One region of the [Bacillus] caldolyticus genome, then DNA from elsewhere that is predicted to be linked to it. Evidence: a T-box and tRNA genes for the amino acid it is inferred to sense, from the RefSeq annotation. Region 1 holds a T-box; the other holds one or more tRNA genes.

Region 1 (6,999 bases):
ACTGAGGCGAAGGTATCGATCGGGGCGGCGAAAAAGGCGGTTGAGGAAGAAGAAGAAACGAAAACAAAAAGCGAAAATGCGCTTTACTTGACGAAACTGTTTGCGAAAAGCGAGGAGGAAGAGTTTACGAAACTGAAAATTTGCATCGTCCAGCAAGGAGATTCATTGGACAAGATTGCCGAACGGTATGATGTGACCGTCTCACAGCTTTTGCGCGCCAATGATTTGGAAAGCCCAGATGACGTGCACGAGGGGCAGCTGCTGTATATTCCGGCCATGGCGGGAAGCCGTCCTTTCTCATGAAAGGGACGCTTTCCGTTTCTTTTGCGGATAAGGGGGCGTAACGATGACCTCACAGTCTGACCGATATGATGCTGTGCTCGCCCAGTACGGTCTTCGTCCAGTGCGCATTGAGCAGCGAGGCAAAGCCGTCAAGGTATACACGAACCGCGGCGTTTTCGCTTTAAAGCCGCTTGAAAGCGAGCAAGAAGCCGCCGCCGTTTGGCAGTCTCTTCAGCATGGCGGCCCCCGTTGTCTCCCGCTTTACCTGACGCGGCGGCGGTCGCTGTTTGCCACAGAAGGCGGCCGTCTTTATTATTTGCAAGCATGGCATGACGGCGAATCAAAGGTGGAGAAGGATGCGGTGGACGCCTTTTTTCGCGAGCTCGCCCGCCTCCATCGCGCCACCGTCCGTACGATCGAGGTGAGTGAGGAAGAGGCGGCGGCGTACCGAAAGCAAAAAAAGGACGAATGGCAACGGGCGCGGATGGTTTGGGAAGAACGGATTGAGCGGTACGAAGCGGCGTGGTACATGTCTCCGTTTCAGCTCCAATGCTGCACCTATTTTCATGAGGTGATGCGCGCGTACTCGTTCGCTGAAGAACGGCTCGATGTGTGGGAAGAGACGCTCAAAGAGACGAAGCAATGGCGCATCGCCTGGGTGCACGGCAAAGCGCGCCTCTCCCACTATATCCCGCCGTATTGGATCAGTTGGGAGCGGGCGCATTGGAATTCGCCGCTCTTTGATGTGATCGCCGCGCTCCGTTTTCACGTACAGACAATGCCGCCGCTTGGGCGCGAGTGGCTTGAAGGGATGGGGGAGTACGAGAAGGAGCTGCCGCTGTCCGACGGGGAGCGGGCGTTTTTATACAGCCATTTGGCGGAGCCGCGTGGGTTTGTCCGCTGTTTGGAGCGGTATGAGGCCGCTTCGCGGAACGAGCGGAACGAACGGGAATATGTGGCCGCGTTGCAGCGTCGTTATTTGGCGTTCAAAAATATGGAGGCGCTCGTTATGCACCTTGTCCAACGCGACGCCGCGCGGCAGCAGGAAGAAGCGGTGGACAACGAACCGCCGGCGGATGAAAGCAGCAATGGTTAAATCGATTTTGAATCCAGCCCAAACAAAATGGCGTCCCACTAAATCCATTCCAGATGGAGCGCCACGGCAATGAAAACGAAGATGGCCAATAAAATGACATCAAACGTCGTTGGCAGAAAAATAGTGCGGATCGCTTGAAAAATGGTGAGCGGGATGATCACTTGGGCGCAGACGGCGCGCACTTGCCGAAGCCACGGCGGCCACGAATACGGGTTGAATCGCCGCATCGACATTCCCTCCTTCTCCGGTTTACTATACAATATGAAACGTGCGGTGGTTTGTCACCAAATGCACACGGATGGAATAAATAAATAAAAACTTGGCAAAGATGATGGACAATGGTAGTATAATAATCGAACAATGATGACAAAAGCGAAGACGGGGAGGAGTACAGCGGTCCGCGCCTGCAGAGAGGGAAATCAGAAGCTGCGAGATTTCCTAGGATGACGGCTGCTGGAAGGTCGCCCTTGAGCTGCTTCTTTGAAAGGCGCTGCTGCCGAGTAGAGGAAGCCGGCATCATGCCGTTATGCCAATGAAGCGCTTAAGCCTTTGGGCTTAAGAAAAAAGGTGGTACCGCGAAAGCAGCTCCTTTCGTCCTTTTGGGATGAAAGGGGCTTTTTTGCTTGCCGGCTGCGCGGCATTGCTCAATGGGAAGCCGCCGTCGGCCGCATTGTCCATCATGTTGAAGGAGGGAAATGAAACATGGCACAGCACGAAGTGTCGATGCCGCCCAAATACGACCACCGCGCGGTCGAAGCGGGGCGCTACGAATGGTGGCTGAAAGGAAAATTTTTTGAAGCGACCGGTGATCCGAACAAACGACCGTTTACGATCGTCATTCCACCGCCCAACGTCACCGGCAAACTGCATCTGGGGCACGCGTGGGATACGACGCTGCAAGACATCATTACGCGCATGAAGCGGATGCAAGGGTATGACGTTTTGTGGCTTCCGGGAATGGATCACGCCGGCATCGCCACCCAGGCGAAAGTGGAAGAGAAGCTGCGCCAGCAAGGGCTGTCGCGCTACGATTTAGGCCGGGAAAAATTTTTAGAAGAAACGTGGAAGTGGAAGGAAGAATACGCCGGCCATATTCGCAGCCAATGGGCGAAGTTGGGGCTTGGCCTCGATTACACGCGCGAGCGGTTCACACTCGATGAAGGGCTCTCAAAAGCGGTGCGCGAAGTGTTCGTCTCGCTCTACCGGAAAGGGCTTATTTACCGCGGCGAGTACATCATCAACTGGGACCCGGTGACGAAAACCGCTTTGTCGGACATTGAGGTTGTTTATAAAGAAGTAAAAGGCGCGCTCTACCATTTGCGCTATCCGCTCGCCGACGGCTCCGGCTGCATTGAAGTGGCGACGACCCGTCCGGAAACGATGCTCGGCGATACGGCCGTCGCTGTGCACCCCGATGACGAGCGGTACAAGCACTTGATCGGCAAAATGGTGAAACTGCCGATCGTTGGCCGCGAAATACCGATCATTGCCGACGAATATGTCGATATGGAGTTCGGCTCCGGAGCGGTCAAAATTACGCCGGCGCACGACCCGAACGATTTTGAAATCGGCAACCGCCACAATTTGCCGCGCATTCTTGTCATGAACGAAGACGGCACGATGAATGAAAACGCCATGCAATACCAGGGGCTTGACCGGTTTGAATGCCGGAAGCAAATCGTCCGCGATTTGCAAGAACAAGGCGTCCTCTTTAAAATCGAGGAGCACGTGCACTCAGTCGGTCATAGCGAACGGAGCGGCGCGGTCGTTGAGCCGTATTTGTCGACGCAATGGTTTGTGAAAATGAAGCCGCTCGCCGAAGCCGCCATCAAGCTGCAGCAAACGGACGAAAAAGTGCAGTTCGTGCCGGAACGGTTTGAAAAAACGTATTTGCATTGGCTTGAAAACATCCGCGACTGGTGCATTTCGCGCCAGCTTTGGTGGGGGCATCGCATCCCGGCATGGTACCATAAAGAAACGGGCGAAATTTACGTTGACCATGAGCCGCCGAAAGACATCGAAAACTGGGAGCAAGACCCAGATGTGCTCGACACATGGTTCAGCTCGGCGCTCTGGCCGTTCTCGACAATGGGCTGGCCGGATACCGACTCGCCGGATTACAAGCGCTACTACCCGACTGATGTGCTTGTCACCGGCTATGACATCATTTTCTTCTGGGTGTCGCGCATGATTTTCCAAGGGCTTGAATTCACCGGAAAGCGTCCGTTCAAAGACGTGCTCATCCACGGCCTCGTCCGCGACGCCCAAGGGCGGAAAATGAGCAAATCGCTCGGCAACGGCGTCGATCCGATGGATGTGATCGACCAGTACGGCGCCGATGCGCTCCGCTATTTCTTGGCGACCGGCAGCTCGCCGGGGCAAGACTTGCGCTTCAGCACCGAAAAAGTCGAAGCGACGTGGAATTTTGCCAACAAAATTTGGAACGCCTCGCGCTTTGCCTTGATGAACATGGGCGGCATGACGTACGAGGAGCTTGATTTGAGCGGCGAAAAAACGGTCGCCGACCATTGGATTTTAACGCGTCTCAACGAAACGATCGATACGGTGACGAAGCTCGCTGAGAAATACGAATTCGGCGAAGCGGGGCGTACGCTGTACAACTTTATTTGGGACGACTTGTGCGACTGGTATATCGAAATGGCAAAGCTGCCGCTGTACGGTGATGACGAGGCGGCGAAAAAGACGACACGTTCGGTGTTGGCGTATGTGCTCGACAACACGATGCGCCTGCTTCACCCGTTCATGCCGTTCATTACCGAGGAAATTTGGCAAAACTTGCCGCATGAAGGCGAATCGATCACCGTCGCTCCGTGGCCGCAAGTGCGCCCTGAGCTGTCGAACGAAGAAGCCGCGGAAGAAATGCGGATGCTCGTCGACATCATCCGCGCCGTCCGCAACGTCCGCGCCGAAGTGAACACGCCGCCGAGCAAGCCGATTGCGCTCTATATTAAGGTGAAAGATGAACAAGTGCGGGCGGCGCTCATGAAAAACCGCGCCTATCTTGAGCGGTTCTGCAACCCGAGCGAGCTCTTGATCGATACAAACGTTCCCGCGCCGGACAAAGCGATGACGGCGGTCGTCACCGGCGCCGAGCTCATCATGCCGCTTGAAGGATTGATCAATATTGAGGAGGAAATTAAGCGGCTTGAAAAAGAGCTTGACAAATGGAACAAAGAAGTCGAGCGCGTCGAAAAGAAACTGGCGAACGAAGGATTTTTGGCGAAAGCGCCGGCTCATGTCGTCGAAGAAGAGCGGCGCAAGCGGCAAGATTACATGGAAAAACGCGAAGCCGTCAAGGCGCGCCTCGCCGAGCTCAAACGGTAGACAAACGATCTTGCTGTTGATTATGATGAAGACGAATCCGCTTTCCTGTGGATTCGTCTTTTTCGATGGATCATGATGGAAGGTTGGCATATTCTGAGAAGAGGTTTGTTGTCAACATATACTCGCTTTCACCAGGCTTCTCGATGTGTGGCGCATCTGCCGCATGAAGCCGGCAGGGGGCGGCAAGACACCAATGGAAAAAGGAGGATGATGGACATGGTTCGAACGTATGAAGAAGCGGTCGCTTGGATTCACGGGCGGCTGCGGCTTGGCATAAAACCGGGATTGAAACGGATGGAATGGATGATGGAAAAACTTGGCCACCCGGAACGCCGCGTCCGCGCCGTCCATATCGGGGGAACGAACGGCAAAGGGTCAACGGTCGCCTATTTGCGCTCCATTTTGCAGGCGGCGGGCTATTCGGTTGGAATGTTCACGTCGCCGTATGTCGAGCAGTTTAACGAACGAATCAGCATAAACGGCCAACCGATTCGCGATGAAGAGATCGTAGAGCTCGTGCAAACGATCAAACCGCTTGCGGACGAATTGGAACAGACGGAACTTGGCGGACCGACCGAGTTTGAAGTGATCACGGCGATGATGTTGTATTATTTCGGCAAACAAAACATCCAAGACATCGTGCTCATTGAAGTCGGGCTCGGCGGCCGCTTGGACTCAACTAACATCATTTATCCGCTCGTTTCTGTCATTACGAACGTCAGCTACGATCATATGAACATCTTAGGCGATACGCTCGATCAGATCGCCGCGGAAAAAGCGGGGATCATTAAATCAGGGATTCCGCTTGTGACAGCGGTCAACGAGCCCGAGGCGTGGGATGTGATCGCCAAGACGGCGGCGGAGCGGAAAGCGAAAACATATCGTCTCGGCGTCGATTTCACCGTTTCCGACCGGCAGGCGACGGTGGAAGGGGAGCAGTTTTCGCTTGTCACGCCGTTTGCCGAATATCGCGATTTGCGCATTCAAATGCCCGGCGCCCATCAAGTCGAAAACGCGGCGGTGGCAGTGATGGCGGCCGAACTATTGCGCCTTGGCTATTCGTTTTTGATCGATCCGGAGCATATCGCCGATGGGCTGGCCACAGCCGCTTGGCCCGGCCGGTTTGAGCGGGTGAGCGGCAATCCGCTCATCATCCTCGACGGCGCCCATAACGAAGCCGGGATTCGCTCACTCGTGGAGACGGTGCGCGCCCATTATCCTGACAAACACGTCCATGTCTTGTTCGCCGCGCTGACAGACAAGCCGCTTGAGCGGATGATTCGGCAGCTTGATGAGCTTGCAGATACGATCACGTTTACCACGTTTGATTTTCCGCGCGCGGCAGCGGCGGAACAGTTGGCGGACCTTTCGTCCCATCCGCAGAAAGCGGTGACAGGTGATTGGGTCGGCTGGATCAGTGAAAAGAAAAACCAAATGGGGAGCGATGAGTTGATGCTCATTACGGGATCGCTTTACTTTATATCTGAAGTGCGAAAACGTTTAAAAAAATAATGCCAAGCGATGAAAAGAATTGATATAATGGAAGAAAGATAGTTCTTTTGGCGCGGGAGGGGAGGCGCATGAAGCGGTGGCGCGGCTGGCTTTTATGGGGAATGTTGTTTTGGCTGATGGCAAGCCTATGGCCGATGAAAGCAGGTGTTGTGTATGCCGATCAAACAGAGGGGGCCATTACGTTCGTTTCGGATGAGAAGATTGAGGGATGGGCGACCGCACCAGGGAGCGGCAACGGGCAAGGGAACAGCATTCGCTACTTTATGATTCGCATTCAGCCGAAGGAACAAAGCGGCGCGGCAGTCAGCTACCGAGCCGAAGCGGTGGAAGCGCCGGCGGACCGAAACGGTGAGAAAAAATATACGTTTTCTCTTGATATGCGCGGGAAGTGGCCGTCGGCTTCGGGAACAAGGGCGACTTACCAAATCACTGTCGATGCGTATCGCGTGTTGGGAAATGGAAAAGAGGATGTGTATTTTTCATTTCCACAGATGCCTTATCTATATACGAGGCAAATGGAGGCGAGCACGGCGAAATTGGATTTTTCCCTTGCGTTTTCACAGCCGGAATACGCTAAGCCGCCGAACGGCGATGCCCAAGGCCGGCTCGATGTGACGCTCATTCCACAAGGGGCCGTTTCGTCGCCCGTCCGTCCGCCGATCGATGTTGTGTTTGTCATGGACGTGTCGGGGTCGATGACGGCAATGAAGCTGCAAAGCGCCAAATCTGCTCTGCAAGCGGCGGTCAACTACTTTAAGTCCAAT
Region 2 (6,999 bases), 290 kb from region 1:
CGGAAAAGCTGAGGCCCGCGGGTCGCCGCGATGGGCAAATGTTCTTCGCCTGCAGGGATTTACAATCCCGAAGGCGAAGGTTATTTGACCCCGAGCGGCGGCGGGCTGAAGCTGGACAATGCGAAAAGCCAATCAACTTTCTTTGGAGAGTTTGATCCTGGCTCAGGACGAACGCTGGCGGCGTGCCTAATACATGCAAGTCGAGCGGACCAAATCGGAGCTTGCTCTGGTTTGGTCAGCGGCGGACGGGTGAGTAACACGTGGGCAACCTGCCCGCAAGACCGGGATAACTCCGGGAAACCGGAGCTAATACCGGATAACACCGAAGACCGCATGGTCTTTGGTTGAAAGGCGGCCTTTGGCTGTCACTTGCGGATGGGCCCGCGGCGCATTAGCTAGTTGGTGAGGTAACGGCTCACCAAGGCGACGATGCGTAGCCGGCCTGAGAGGGTGACCGGCCACACTGGGACTGAGACACGGCCCAGACTCCTACGGGAGGCAGCAGTAGGGAATCTTCCGCAATGGGCGAAAGCCTGACGGAGCGACGCCGCGTGAGCGAAGAAGGCCTTCGGGTCGTAAAGCTCTGTTGTGAGGGACGAAGGAGCGCCGTTCGAAGAGGGCGGCGCGGTGACGGTACCTCACGAGGAAGCCCCGGCTAACTACGTGCCAGCAGCCGCGGTAATACGTAGGGGGCGAGCGTTGTCCGGAATTATTGGGCGTAAAGCGCGCGCAGGCGGTTCCTTAAGTCTGATGTGAAAGCCCACGGCTCAACCGTGGAGGGTCATTGGAAACTGGGGGACTTGAGTGCAGGAGAGGAGAGCGGAATTCCACGTGTAGCGGTGAAATGCGTAGAGATGTGGAGGAACACCAGTGGCGAAGGCGGCTCTCTGGCCTGCAACTGACGCTGAGGCGCGAAAGCGTGGGGAGCAAACAGGATTAGATACCCTGGTAGTCCACGCCGTAAACGATGAGTGCTAAGTGTTAGAGGGGTCACACCCTTTAGTGCTGCAGCTAACGCGATAAGCACTCCGCCTGGGGAGTACGGCCGCAAGGCTGAAACTCAAAGGAATTGACGGGGGCCCGCACAAGCGGTGGAGCATGTGGTTTAATTCGAAGCAACGCGAAGAACCTTACCAGGTCTTGACATCCCCTGACAACCCAAGAGATTGGGCGTTCCCCCTTCGGGGGGACAGGGTGACAGGTGGTGCATGGTTGTCGTCAGCTCGTGTCGTGAGATGTTGGGTTAAGTCCCGCAACGAGCGCAACCCTCGCCTCTAGTTGCCAGCACGAAGGTGGGCACTCTAGAGGGACTGCCGGCGACAAGTCGGAGGAAGGTGGGGATGACGTCAAATCATCATGCCCCTTATGACCTGGGCTACACACGTGCTACAATGGGCGGTACAAAGGGCTGCGAACCCGCGAGGGGGAGCGAATCCCAAAAAGCCGCTCTCAGTTCGGATTGCAGGCTGCAACTCGCCTGCATGAAGCCGGAATCGCTAGTAATCGCGGATCAGCATGCCGCGGTGAATACGTTCCCGGGCCTTGTACACACCGCCCGTCACACCACGAGAGCTTGCAACACCCGAAGTCGGTGCGGTAACCCTTACGGGAGCCAGCCGCCGAAGGTGGGGCAAGTGATTGGGGTGAAGTCGTAACAAGGTAGCCGTACCGGAAGGTGCGGCTGGATCACCTCCTTTCTAAGGACGAAGAAAAGCGGAAGCGCCGTAATTTCGCCTAAAGGCAGCCCGCGTCCTGCGGGCAACGGCGAAATATCGCCATCCTGGCGATCTCGAAGCCAAATGTTCTTCACCCGCAGGGGTGCTTGCACCCCGAGGGGGAAGGTTATTTGGCAGAAGAGAGCCAGGCGCTGGAGCTAGACATCAGTCGTTATTCAAAGCAAAACGCGCTTCTGTTTCGTTCAGTTTTGAAGGAATGAGAAATTCCTTCAGTTGCTTTGCGTCTGCGTCTACAAGTGAATTCAGAGAAGCTGGATTCCTCGACGCAAAGCTGCAAGGAAGCTGTTTCAACGTAGTTGCTTTGCGTCTGTGCCTGCGTCTGCTAGCAGGTTCAGGGAAGCAAGATTCCTCGGCACAAGACTGCAGAGAAGCAAATTCAAGAAGCAGTCTCGTTTGCGTCTGCGTCTACAAGTGGATTCGGAGAAGCCGAATTCCTCGACGCAAACCAGCGAAGAAGCAGGTTCAAGGCAGCAACTTTGCATCTGCGTCTTCTAGCAGATTCGAGGAAGTGGGATTCCTCGATGCAAGACTGCAGAGAAGCAAATTCAAGAAGCAGTCTCGTTCCTTGAAAACTAGATAACCGGAAAAGCAAAGGAAGAAGCCGAGAGCGCAATAGGTTAAGCTGGAAAGGGCGCACGGTGGATGCCTTGGCACTAGGAGCCGATGAAGGACGGGGCAAACGCCGAAACGCTTCGGGGAGCTGTAAGCAAGCGTTGATCCGGAGATGTCCGAATGGGGGAACCCACTGTCCGTAATGGGGCAGTATCCATGCCTGAATCCATAGGGCATGGAGGGCACACCCGGGGAACTGAAACATCTTAGTACCCGGAGGAGAAGAAAGCAACCGCGATTCCCTGAGTAGCGGCGAGCGAAACGGGAACAGCCCAAACCAAGAGGCGTGTCCTCTTGGGGTTGTAGGACCGCTCACGATGGGAGTGAGAAAGGGACGGGGTAGACGAACCGGTCTGGAACGGCCGGCCAGAGAAGGTGACAGCCCTGTAGTCGAAACTTCGTTCCCTCCCGAGCGGATCCTGAGTACGGCGGGACACGAGGAATCCCGTCGGAAGCAGGGAGGACCATCTCCCAAGGCTAAATACTCCCTAGTGACCGATAGTGCACCAGTACCGTGAGGGAAAGGTGAAAAGCACCCCGGGAGGGGAGTGAAAGAGAACCTGAAACCGTGTGCCTACAAGTAGTCAGAGCCCGTTGATGGGTGATGGCGTGCCTTTTGTAGAATGAACCGGCGAGTGACGATGGCGTGCGAGGTTAAGCCGAAGAGGCGGAGCCGCAGCGAAAGCGAGTCTGAACAGGGCGTGTGAGTACGTCGTCGTCGACCCGAAACCAGGTGATCTACCCATGTCCAGGGTGAAGGCCGGGTAACACCGGCTGGAGGCCCGAACCCACGCACGTTGAAAAGTGCGGGGATGAGGTGTGGGTAGGGGTGAAATGCCAATCGAACTTGGAGATAGCTGGTTCTCCCCGAAATAGCTTTAGGGCTAGCCTCGGGTTTAGGAGTCTTGGAGGTAGAGCACTGATTGGGCTAGGGGCCCAAATCGGGTTACCGAACCCAGTCAAACTCCGAATGCCAACGACTTATGCCCGGGAGTCAGACCGCGAGTGATAAGATCCGTGGTCGAGAGGGGAACAGCCCAGACCGCCAGCTAAGGCCCCGAAGTGCACGTTCAGTGGAAAAGGATGTGGAGTTGCAAAGACAACCAGGATGTTGGCTTAGAAGCAGCCACCATTTAAAGAGTGCGTAATAGCTCACTGGTCGAGTGACTCTGCGCCGAAAATGTACCGGGGCTAAACGTGCCGCCGAAGCTGCGGGATGACCGTTGGTCATCGGTAGGGGAGCGTTCTAAGGGCAGAGAAGCCAGACCGGAAGGACTGGTGGAGCGCTTAGAAGTGAGAATGCCGGTATGAGTAGCGAAAACAGAGGTGAGAATCCTCTGCGCCGAAAGCCTAAGGGTTCCTGAGGAAGGTTCGTCCGCTCAGGGTTAGTCGGGACCTAAGCCGAGGCCGAAAGGCGTAGGTGATGGACAACAGGTTGAGATTCCTGTACCACCTTCTTCCCGTTTGAGCGATGGGGGGACGCAGGAGGATAGGGCGAGCAGGCGGCTGGAAGAGCCTGTCCAAGCCGCAAGGCTGATCCGTAGGCAAATCCGCGGATTGTAAGGCCAAGCGGTGACGGCGACGGAGTCATCCGGAAGTCCCCGATTTCACACTGCCAAGAAAAGCCTCTAGCGAGGGAAGAGGTGCCCGTACCGCAAACCGACACAGGTAGGCGAGGAGAGAATCCTAAGGCGCGCGGGAGAACTCTCGTTAAGGAACTCGGCAAAATGACCCCGTAACTTCGGGAGAAGGGGTGCTCTTTGGGGTGAAGAGCCCTGAAGAGCCGCAGTGAAAAGGCCCAAGCGACTGTTTATCAAAAACACAGGTCTCTGCGAAGCCGAAAGGCGACGTATAGGGGCTGACACCTGCCCGGTGCTGGAAGGTTAAGGGGAGCGCTTAGCGGAAGCGAAGGTGCGAACCGAAGCCCCAGTAAACGGCGGCCGTAACTATAACGGTCCTAAGGTAGCGAAATTCCTTGTCGGGTAAGTTCCGACCCGCACGAAAGGTGTAACGACTTGGGCGCTGTCTCAACGAGAGACCCGGTGAAATTATACTACCTGTGAAGATGCAGGTTACCCGCGACAGGACGGAAAGACCCCGTGGAGCTTTACTGCAGCCTGATATGGAATTTTGGTATCGCTTGTACAGGATAGGTGGGAGCCTGGGAAGCCGGAGCGCCAGCTTCGGTGGAGGCGGCGGTGGGATACCACCCTGGCGGTATTGAAATTCTAACCCGCACCCCTTAGCGGGGTGGGAGACAGTGTCAGGTGGGCAGTTTGACTGGGGCGGTCGCCTCCCAAAAGGTAACGGAGGCGCCCAAAGGTTCCCTCAGAATGGTTGGAAATCATTCGGAGAGTGCAAAGGCACAAGGGAGCTTGACTGCGAGACGGACAGGTCGAGCAGGGACGAAAGTCGGGCTTAGTGATCCGGTGGTTCCGCATGGAAGGGCCATCGCTCAACGGATAAAAGCTACCCCGGGGATAACAGGCTGATCTCCCCCAAGAGTCCACATCGACGGGGAGGTTTGGCACCTCGATGTCGGCTCATCGCATCCTGGGGCTGTAGTCGGTCCCAAGGGTTGGGCTGTTCGCCCATTAAAGCGGTACGCGAGCTGGGTTCAGAACGTCGTGAGACAGTTCGGTCCCTATCCGTCGCGGGCGCAGGAAATTTGAGAGGAGCTGTCCTTAGTACGAGAGGACCGGGATGGACGCACCGCTGGTGTACCAGTTGTCCCGCCAGGGGCACCGCTGGGTAGCTATGTGCGGACGGGATAAGCGCTGAAAGCATCTAAGCGTGAAGCCCCCCTCAAGATGAGATTTCCCACCGCGCAAAGCGGGTAAGATCCCTCGAAGATGACGAGGTCGATAGGTCCGAGGTGGAAGCGTGGCGACACGTGGAGCTGACGGATACTAATCGATCGAGGGCTTAACCAAGAAAAGCGCAGGCGAGCGGCTTCTTCCAACGGTTATCTAGTTTTGAAGGAATGAAAAAACTCTTGACAGCTCAGCGCGAATCATTATAATAGTAAATGTCTAAAGAGATGTCATTTCGCAGCAGCTCAGTGACGAGCATTTGCATCATCGGATGAACTGCGAGTTGCCTCGACGCATCCAGCTTCTTTGAATCGGCTGGCAGAGGAAGAGGCAGGACATCTTGTTGGGAGAATTGACCGTCGTTATGATTCCGCAGTAGCTCAGTGGTAGAGCAATCGGCTGTTAACCGATTGGTCGCAGGTTCGAATCCTGCCTGCGGAGCCATCGTGGAGAGCTGTCCGAGTGGTCGAAGGAGCACGATTGGAAATCGTGTAGGCGTGAATAGCGCCTCAAGGGTTCGAATCCCTTGCTCTCCGCCATGATCCATCAGCATGGCCCGTTGGTCAAGTGGTTAAGACACCGCCCTTTCACGGCGGTAACACGGGTTCGAATCCCGTACGGGTCACTTCTTTGTGGAGGATTAGCTCAGCTGGGAGAGCACTTGCCTTACAAGCAAGGGGTCGGCGGTTCGATCCCGTCATCCTCCACCATCTTAATATAAAAGCTGACTTGCTTTCTCATTCATCGCGAGTTGTCCCGACGCATCCAGCATCTTTGAATCAGCTTGTAGAGGAAGAGGCAACGGACAACAACACCAAAAGCATTGTGAACATCAACTTACTTTCTTATCATCGCGGGGTGGAGCAGTCCGGTAGCTCGTCGGGCTCATAACCCGAAGGTCGCAGGTTCAAATCCTGCCCCCGCAACCAAAATTGGTCCCGTAGTGTAGTGGTTAACATGCCTGCCTGTCACGCAGGAGATCGCGGGTTCGAGTCCCGTCGGGACCGCCATTGTTCCAAAATCACGAAAAATATGGTATGGCTCGGTAGCTCATTCGGTAGAGACGAGCATCCGCTTCATCGAATTCGCTTCGAGTTGCCTCGACGCATCGAGCGTCTTTGAATCAGCTGGTAGAGGAAGAGGCACAGAGCAATTCAACGAGCGAGTTAAAAAATAATATATGGCTCGGTAGCTCAGTCGGTAGAGCAAAGGACTGAAAATCCTTGTGTCGGCGGTTCGATTCCGTCCCGAGCCACCATATAATTGATAGCAAGCTGACTTAGCTCTATTGGCAGAGACGAGCATCCGCTTCATCGAATCGATTGCGAGTTGTCCCGACGCACCCAGCTTCTTCGAATTGGCTGGTAGAGGAAGGGACACAACAAATGAACAATGAGCCACGATTTATATCATAATTATGCCGACTTAGCTCAATTGGTAGAGACGAGCACTTGCTTCGTCGAGTCGGCTTCGAGTTGCCTCGACGCATCCTGCTTCCTCGAATCAGCTTGTAGAGGAAGAGGCACAGAGCACAACAATGAGCCACCTTCTTGCATTTGTTTTATGCCGACTTAGCTCAATTGGTAGAGCAACTGAATCGTAATCAGTAGGTTGCGGGTTCAAGTCCTGCAGTCGGCACCATTCTTTGGAGGGGTAGCGAAGTGGCTAAACGCGGCGGACTGTAAATCCGCTCCCTTTGGGTTCGGCGGTTCGAATCCGTCCCCCTCCACCATGATTAAAGGGGCATAGTTTAATGGTAGAACAGAGGTCTCCAAAACCTCCGGTGTGGGTTCGATTCCTACTGCCCCTGCCATTTTGATTATCATTATGGCGACTAT

What was found. The T-box of region 1 lies ahead of CWI35_RS15085 (valine--tRNA ligase). A T-box ahead of a tRNA ligase gene usually reads a tRNA of that ligase, here a tRNA-Val.
Region 2: it has a tRNA-Val gene. The T-box ahead of CWI35_RS15085 (valine--tRNA ligase) is inferred to sense a tRNA for this amino acid. The anticodon was not compared.

What each region holds. Positions count from the first base shown of each region.
Region 1 covers NZ_CP025074.1:2,912,885-2,919,883, forward strand. The annotation lists gene spoVID (stage VI sporulation protein D) at 1-303, shown strand, start outside; gene ysxE (spore coat protein YsxE) at 347-1,378, shown strand; gene CWI35_RS15080 (hypothetical protein) at 1,417-1,605, opposite strand; T-box leader at 1,745-1,980, shown strand; gene CWI35_RS15085 (valine--tRNA ligase) at 2,081-4,723, shown strand; gene CWI35_RS15090 (bifunctional folylpolyglutamate synthase/dihydrofolate synthase) at 4,940-6,235, shown strand; gene CWI35_RS15095 (VWA domain-containing protein) at 6,304-6,999, shown strand, end outside.
Region 2 covers NZ_CP025074.1:2,620,159-2,627,157, forward strand. The annotation lists rRNA gene CWI35_RS13600 (16S ribosomal RNA) at 140-1,697, shown strand; rRNA gene CWI35_RS13605 (23S ribosomal RNA) at 2,352-5,281, shown strand; tRNA gene CWI35_RS13610 (tRNA-Asn) at 5,531-5,605, shown strand; tRNA gene CWI35_RS13615 (tRNA-Ser) at 5,610-5,700, shown strand; tRNA gene CWI35_RS13620 (tRNA-Glu) at 5,715-5,786, shown strand; tRNA gene CWI35_RS13625 (tRNA-Val) at 5,796-5,871, shown strand; tRNA gene CWI35_RS13630 (tRNA-Met) at 6,014-6,090, shown strand; tRNA gene CWI35_RS13635 (tRNA-Asp) at 6,096-6,171, shown strand; tRNA gene CWI35_RS13640 (tRNA-Phe) at 6,344-6,419, shown strand; tRNA gene CWI35_RS13645 (tRNA-Thr) at 6,727-6,802, shown strand; tRNA gene CWI35_RS13650 (tRNA-Tyr) at 6,809-6,893, shown strand; tRNA gene CWI35_RS13655 (tRNA-Trp) at 6,901-6,974, shown strand; tRNA gene CWI35_RS13660 (tRNA-His) at 6,992-6,999, shown strand, end outside.